Regions from separate parts of the Alteromonas mediterranea DE genome, predicted to be linked through region 1. Evidence: predicted binding sites of a transcription regulator. Region 1 holds the regulator's gene; the other holds the start of a gene.
The links. The regulator LexA, encoded in region 1, represses DNA repair genes until DNA is damaged. The targets are predictions, from matches to a motif close to TACTGTATNNNNATACAGTA.

Region 1 (4,219 bases):
AACATGCCGGTTTTCGGCGGAATAAGACGACCTGTGCGGCTACGACCGCCTTCAGGGTAGTATTTCACCGAGTAGCCTTTGTTGAAAAGTAGCTCTAAATACTCTCTGAAAACCGCAGTATACAGCTTGTTGCCTGCAAAGCTGCGACGCAGGAAAAACGCACCGCCACGGCGGAACATTTTACCTACGGGCCAAAAGTTAAGATTAATACCCGCTGCGATATGGGGCGTTACCATGCCTTCGTGATAAATCACGTAAGTGAGCAGTAGGTAATCCATATGGCTGCGGTGACACGGCACATAAATAATTTCATGTCCGTTTGCAGCAAGTTCGCGAATTCGTTCGGCGTGCCCTACGCTTATGCCGTTATAGATTTTGTTCCAGATACGCGTAAGCAGCCTGTCGCCAAACCGGATAAGGCCCTCGCGATAGTCTGCAGCAATCTCGGTAATGTATGACTGGGCGCACGCTTTTGCTTTGTCGTGAGATACTTTTTTGCTTCTAGATTCCTCGGCAATGGCGCGGCGTACGGCATCAGACCCCAATACGCTATTATTGAGCTCTTGACGCTCTAATAGCGTAGGGCCCGTCATACTTTGGCGCTTTCTCTGAAAATGCGTACTGGCAACCCGAACGAGCTTATGAGCGATACTCTGATCGCTACCGTGTTGGTTAGACATGGCGCGCGCCGAAACGGCCTTAGAGTAATTGATAAAGTTGTCACGGCCTAAAAACAGCACGATGAATAACTTGCGCAACCAGCTGGGTGCAGCCTTATCAGCAATAAGGTCGCTCAGTCCCGGGTTACCGCGGCCTGGTGCTCTGCCCCATGTCACATAAACCGGCACAACTTGTAAATCGAGATTCTCATGGTCTCTGTGCAGGTGGAAAAGGTCTGTAAAGACTTCTTCAATTCCCGTGTCTTTTGCCGACGAGCGGAAAAGCGGTTGTGTTTTTCGCAAAAACAACGTCGATGAATACTCTCTCCCTGCCAACGTTAAGGTCTTAGTTGGGCTGGGTAAGTCTAGAGCTTGGGTCGACATTCTCAATGAAAGTTGGTCTGTCACTGAGTTGGTGGGAAGTAGATAAACGATAGGTTTGCTTTTATCTATTCCTAATTCGGTTTCAACGTTAACTGGAATACTATGGGCTTTAACCAGTAACTTTACAGGATAATGAAATACCGACAAAAGGGCTTTTCGCATCCACGACATGAACTATGTAATCCTATGAAATAAAAACAAGGGGAGTGTAACACAATCGCGTCACAATCTCGCGATAAGCCAATATCATTGCTTTACTTGCTGTAATGACTCCATGTATTTGAACAAGTTCAAAAACAAAAAGGTATTTAAGATAGTGGCGCGCTTATCAAGCGGCTGCGATTTATGCTTCTGCTAGCTCGATAAGAGCAAGGTATACGCTCTTCATCAACTACAATAAGCAAAAGACGCGCTAAGTGCTTGTTATTTGGTTTTAGGTGTATATACTTACAGGAACTGTATGAACAGACAGGTCTTTTATGCGCCCACTCACAGCTCGACAAACTGAAGTTTTAGAACTTATTAAAACAACCATGCAAGAAACGGGAATGCCGCCTACGCGTGCTGAAATTGCCCGTCAGCTTGGTTTCCGTTCTGCCAACGCCGCGGAAGAACACTTGAAAGCCTTGGCGCGTAAAGGCGTGATTGAAATTTTGCCGGGTACGTCGCGAGGTATAAAGCTCAATATTCCTCTGGACAATGAAGCTGAAGAGGAAGAAGGCCTGCCTTTAATTGGGCGTGTAGCTGCTGGAGAGCCTATTTTAGCTCAAGAGCACGTTGAGTCTCATTACAAGGTAGACCCAGCCCTATTCCAACCTCAAGCAGACTTTTTACTTCGTGTAAACGGTATGAGTATGAAAGACATTGGCATTTTAGACGGTGATCTGCTAGCTGTGCATCGCACGACTGATGTACATAATGGACAAGTGGTGGTAGCTCGAGTTGATGAAGATGTTACTGTGAAGCGTCTAGAAAAACGCGGTCGCGAGGTATTACTTCATGCTGAAAATGAAGAGTTTTCACCGATAAAAGTTGACCTTGCAAATGAGCCCTTCGCAATCGAAGGTATTGCAGTAGGCGTTATACGAAACGCTGATTGGATGTAAGGTTTTAGCTTCTTTGATCAAAAGCGGTGCATTAGCCGCTTTTTTTGTGCCTTTTACTCCCCGTTTTTGTTCTGCTTTAAGCAAATTAGGTTTGAATATCCTATTCCTACTAGAAATCCTTGAATCCACTATTGTGCGGTAGATTTCTCTTTATTTCGTCCATGAATACCTCCCGCGACAGCTATTACAAAATATAAGCACTGTTTAAAACTGTCGTTCAAGGTGGATTAACTTGTCTATTTAATAGCAAGTTAATGTAACATCGACGTTGTCTCCACGTTCAAAATGGGCGTTTGATTTACTGCGCGTTTGCACATTCTAAAGCTTACTTCCTGCACACCTCATCTTATGCTGACTTTTAACCAAATGATTAAATATTAACCACTTCGTTAAGTTTTTAATAGAAAAGACTAGACGGCACGACATTATTGCGCAATTCTTATACAGAGATTAACAAAATAATAACAATGACTCTAAATTTGTTTTACAAGTTGAGGTTATGGGTCAATCGTTCGCAATTCATTTGGTAGGGTTAGCGCAAAACAAGATAGCGCCTTTAGCCGTACCATTCCGGAGGTGCTGAGTGAAACAACTAACGACCGTATTGGCAAGGTGGTGCGCAAGCCTACCATTTTTGCTTTTCTCTTCATTGATTTTCGCGCAAGAAGCAAGTGAAGAAATCTCTTCACTTAATTTACGACGCGGTGCTACCGACATTAGTGGTCAGGTTTACGACCTCCATATGTTGATGTTCTTCATTTGTGTTGGCATTGCGGTGGTCGTGTTTGGCGTGATGTTCGCGTCTATGTATCTACATAGAAAGTCTCGTGGCGCTAAGCCCGCTAACTTTCATGAAAATGTAAAAGTAGAAATCGCGTGGACCGTTATCCCTTTCCTTATTCTCGTTTTTATGGCGGTACCGGCTGCAAATACGCTAATCGCGATGGAAGATACCACTGAACCCGATATGACAGTGTTGGTCACAGGGTCGCAATGGAAGTGGCATTATAAATATATGGACAGTGACGTGGAGTTCTACTCGCTTCTTGCCACACAAAGAGAGCAGATTGAAAACAAGTTTCAGAAAACCGATAACTACTTACTTGAGGTTGACCGTCCACTAGTGATACCTACGGGCAAAAAAATACGATTTCTTATTACCTCTGACGACGTTATTCATTCGTGGTGGGTTCCAGATTTTGCCGTTAAGAAAGATGCCAACCCTGGATTTATTAACGAGTCATGGGCCAATGTAAATGAGCCCGGCATTTATCGCGGACAGTGTGCTGAATTGTGCGGAAAAGATCACGGTTATATGCCCGTTGTGGTTATTGCCAAAGAGCCCGCTGAGTTTGATAAGTGGATGAGTGAACAAGAAGCAATGGTTCGTCAGGCAAAAGAAGAGGAGCAGCGTCTCCTTTCTATGAATATGTCGATGGACGAGTTAATGCAAGAAGGTGAGCGTGTTTATAACGCGACTTGCGCAGCATGTCACATGCCAAACGGTGAAGGTCTCCCTGGCGTGTTTCCAGCACTCAAAGGCAGCAAAATGGCCAAAGAAGATCAGCAAGGCCATATCGACATTGTGCTTCACGGTAAGTCAGGCACGGCCATGCAAGCCTTTGGCAAAATGTTAAGTCTTAAAGAAATAGCAGCTGTTGTTACCTACGAGCGAAATGCGTGGGGTAACAACACCGGTGACATGGTTCAGGCTAAAGATGTCAACGCTGTTGCGAACGGAAACTAGGAGCAGATCATGAGCAAAGCAACTGAAGTTATTTCGCCAGATACCTCTGCGCAACACGATGATCATGAGCATCACGACCATATTCCAAAGGGGGTTACCCGTTGGTTGTTTACCACTAACCACAAGGACATAGGCACACTCTATCTATGGTTCGCCTTTATCATGTTCTTAGTGGGCGGTGCGATGGCAATGGTTATCCGGGCTGAACTGTTTCAGCCTGGCTTACAAATTGTTGAACCAAATTTCTTTAACCAAATGACCACAGTGCATGGGCTTATCATGGTTTTTGGCGCGGTAATGCCTGCTTTTACCGGGCTTGCTAA
Region 2 (4,219 bases), 1.7 Mb from region 1:
AATTATTGTTACCCACCTTGAACTGGTAGCAAACGTCTACACCAACAGCGGCAATACACTACACAGGCTAAATGCGATAAAAATGTTCGAGAGCGCATTGGCTATCGCTTTACACTTTTCTTTTGTAAAACACTTGTGCTAATGTCCAACGATTGGAAATGAAAGGACATTAGCATTCCATGCCCTATCAAACCGTTGCTTTAATTGGAAAACCTCAACACGCTGCCACCCACGACACTTTGAATAGTCTTGCCGACTATTTGCTGGCCAAAGGGTGCAAACTGCTTGTAGAAGAAAGTATTGCTGAAGAGCTTGAAACTGAAAATCTAAAAAGTTGTAACCTAGTCACCATTGGCAAAGAGGCCGATCTTGCGGTTGTTGTTGGTGGCGATGGCAGTATGCTTGGCGCCGCTCGCGTTCTCGCCCGCTTTGATATTCATGTGGTGGGCGTGAATCGCGGTAATTTAGGTTTTTTAACTGACATACATCCTGATGAAATTACGCAGCAGTTAGACCTCATATTCCATGGTGAGTGCGTTGTTGAAGAACGCTTCTTACTTGAAGTTGAAGTTTACCGTCACGAAAAGTTAAAAAGTAACAACTCAGCAGTGAACGAAGTGGTGCTTCACCACGGGAAAGTTGCTCACATGATGGAGTTTGAAATTTATATTGATGAGCAGTTTGTATTTAGTCAGCGCAGTGACGGCCTAATCGTCGCCACGCCAACGGGCTCTACCGCTTACTCACTCTCGGCAGGCGGCCCGATAATAATGCCAACGCTCGATGCACTTACTTTAGTGCCCATGTTCCCTCATACATTGAGCAGCCGCCCTATCGTTGTTGATGCCGACAGCCAAGTATCAATGAAAGTGTCTAAAGTGAACAGCGACTCTCTTCAAGTGAGCTGTGATAGCCATATAGTACTCCCCGTACTACCGGGTGATGAAATTCGCATTAATAAAAGCGCAGATAAGCTTCATCTTGTTCATCCAAAAGGTTATAGCTATTTCAACGTGCTGCGCAAAAAATTAGGCTGGGGAAGTAAGCTTTATTAAACAAACACGCTGTTGACGAAGCGATTTCCTGCATTTCTTACACTAGCCTGTAGCATTTTCTCAAGCGCTACAGGCTTGAAAAATAAAGATTTTTTAATCTTCCGCAAAATCTTCTTTTAAATCCGTCGCTTAGCTTATCAAAGATATTCGGCACACCTGTTGCAACTCCAATTACAAGCTGTCGGCGTTAAGCAAAAATGCCTTGCCGCGTTTTAAAACCGTCGCCGATATTTATATTTAGTAATAGGAGATATCATGAGTAATACCAATATCAAATTTACAGCCCCAGGAATGGATAACGATGCCGCTGCCAAAACAATTAAGGTATTGGATCAACGATTGGTCGCGTTATTAGATTTACAGCTCACACTTAAACATATTCACTGGAACGTGGTAGGGCCAAACTTTATCGGTGTACATGAAATGCTCGACCCCCAAGTTGACGCGGTGCGTGAAATGACAGACACCATAGCCGAGCGTATCGCAACATTAGGCGGAGTGCCTAAAGGCACGCCTAAAGCAATTGTAGAGGGACGCAGTTGGCAAGATTATGAACTAGGTAAAGGCCTAGTACTAGATCACCTGAAAGCGCTGGATGCTGTATACGACGGTGTAAATGGCGACCACAGAAAGGCATTGGAACTCCTAGGTGAGATTGATCCAGTGTCTGAAGATATGATTACTGGTCAGCTTGCCGATCTTGAGCAGTTCCAATGGTTTGTTCGCGCTCACATTGAATCAGGTAGCGGTGAATTACAGCAGTAATTCGCGCTTTGTTAATAGCTTTTGTTAAAGGGCTATACGACTGACAACCATTTATGGTGGCCATAGTAAAGGAGAGCTAACGCTCTCCTTTTTACTGTATAAAAAACCTTTCCTCTATTTTTCTCATTTCACGTTACACATAACCCCAATTTTATCGAATAATTATATCCAATTGTTTTTATTGAAAATAATAAACTTTTAGTTACTAATTCATAAAATTTACTGCGACTTACCTTTACAGCACCAAATACTGTATATATTATCAGTTACTGTATATATCATCATGTTCAACTTTTTCGAGTGTGGTTATGTTAGCGCATCTTTCTATTTCAAATTTTGCAGTTGTTAAGCAGTTATCGGTTCATCTTGAAAACGGCCTTACCGCCATTACCGGTGAAACCGGAGCAGGTAAATCTATTGCTATTGACGCCCTGAGTTTATGCTTAGGCGAGCGAGCAGACGCCAATGCGGTGCGTAAAGGCAGCACCAAAGCTGAAATCATTGCTCACTTTTCACTTAACGGTAATGTGGCAGCTAAAACGTTTCTTGACGAGCACGAATTAACGTCTGACGAAGATGAAAACAGCTGTTTTATTCGGCGGGTCATCTCTAAAGAAGGTCGCTCGAAAGCATTCATTAATGGTGTTCCAGCATCGTTGCAGCAATTGAAAGGGCTGGGGCAGTTCTTGCTCGCCATTCATGGGCAAAATACCCACCTGCAGCTGTTAAAAGAAGATCATCAAAGAGAGCTAGTGGACAGCTACGCTCAACACGATGATATTTTAGATAATGTGAAGGACGCGTACTCACAGTGGCGAGATAAACAACGTACGCTAAAAACACTTCAAGACCAAGCTCAACAGCGTGAAGACCGTCTTCAACTTCTTACCTACCAAGTACGTGAACTAGACGAGTTTGCTATTGAAGAAGGCGAATTTGAAGAGCTAGAAACAGAACACAAACGATTGAGCAATGGTCAAAGCTTACTAGAGCAAGCGCAAACCAGTGTTTATAACTTGTATGAAAACGATGAAGGTAATGCCCTTTCGGTTATTCAAAGCAGCATTGAACGTTTAGGTGAGTTAGAAACGCACGACGCTAGCCTAACGCCCATTATTGCACTTTTAAATGACGCCTCAATTCAAATAGAGGAAGCGGCAGGTGAGCTACGCAGTTACTGCGACCACCTAGAAATTGACCCATTGCGACTGCAGCAAGTAGAGGCGCGTTACGCAAAAGCGATGGATTTAGCACGTAAACATAGTGTTATGCCAGAAGCCCTTTACAAGCACCATCAAGAGCTAACCACAGAGTTTACATCACTTTCAGAACAAGACACATTGCTAGGCACTCTCGAAGGTGAAGTTGCCACGGCCCGCGAAGATTACTTACAGACAACTAAAGGCCTTTCTGAAAGCAGACAACAAGCAGCCATTAAATTAGGCCAAGATATAGAAGCGCAAATTCGTCAAATGAATATGCCTCATGCAAAAGTAGATATTCAAATTCAATACGACGAATTCAAAAAACCTGTTAGCACAGGTTTAGATACCGTTGAATTTAAAGTCTCGACCAACCCTGGTCAGGACGCCGACAAACTTGAAAAAGTCGTCTCTGGCGGTGAGCTTTCGCGCATAGGGTTAGCGATTCAAGTTATCGCGAGCGACCATAATGCTACTCCCACAATGATTTTTGACGAAGTCGATACGGGAATTAGCGGCCCTACCGCCTCTATTGTTGGTGGGCTTTTACGCAAGCTGGGTAAGCAGTCACAAGTTATGTGCGTAACCCATTTGCCTCAGGTGGCAGCTCAAGCTCACAATCAGCTGTTTGTAACGAAATTGACCGATGGCGAAAGTACAGAAACGCAGATGCTGGCGTTAACAAAGCAAGATAGAATCGATGAACTCGCGCGGTTATTAGCAGGTGATAAAATCACTAAATCAGCCTTAGCTAATGCAAAAGAGCTGCTTAAAAGCGCTATATCGAACTAAAATGCAGTTGATTGGTCATAGTTGTCAATGTAGCATGCCTTCGCGCTTGCAATAAAACAGTCTCGAATTTCGCTACAGCGACGTTCGCTGGCACTAACAAAGGCAATACTGGACAAATTAACGAATGAAGTTGCAACACCTATTAGTAATTCTCGGCATCACACTAACATCAACCGCTTGCTCGAACTGGATTTATAGAATCGACGTTCCTCAAGGCAACTTTCTCGACCAAAGAGACGTTGAAAAGCTTCGGGTTGGCATGACAAAAGAGCAAGTCATTTATGTATTAGGTAATCCTGTCGTTCAAGACTCATTCGACGATGATACTTGGTACTACGTTTACGATATGAAGCGCGGCATGAAAAAGCGCGGCGAAGATTTTCAAAAACAAATGGTGATAAATTT

Region 2: the regulator LexA is predicted to act here: its motif matches at 2,069-2,088, upstream of recN (DNA repair protein RecN).

The regions. Positions count from the first base shown of each region.
Region 1 is NC_011138.3:4,385,131-4,389,349, reverse strand. Features, by position in the region: partial or broken gene plsB (glycerol-3-phosphate 1-O-acyltransferase PlsB) at 1-1,214, opposite strand, end outside; gene lexA (transcriptional repressor LexA) at 1,523-2,149, shown strand; gene coxB (cytochrome c oxidase subunit II) at 2,733-3,896, shown strand; gene ctaD (cytochrome c oxidase subunit I) at 3,906-4,219, shown strand, end outside.
Region 2 is NC_011138.3:1,578,468-1,582,686, reverse strand. Features, by position in the region: gene nadK (NAD(+) kinase) at 180-1,055, shown strand; gene dps (DNA starvation/stationary phase protection protein Dps) at 1,311-1,820, shown strand; gene recN (DNA repair protein RecN) at 2,129-3,814, shown strand; gene MADE_RS07115 (outer membrane protein assembly factor BamE) at 3,939-4,219, shown strand, end outside.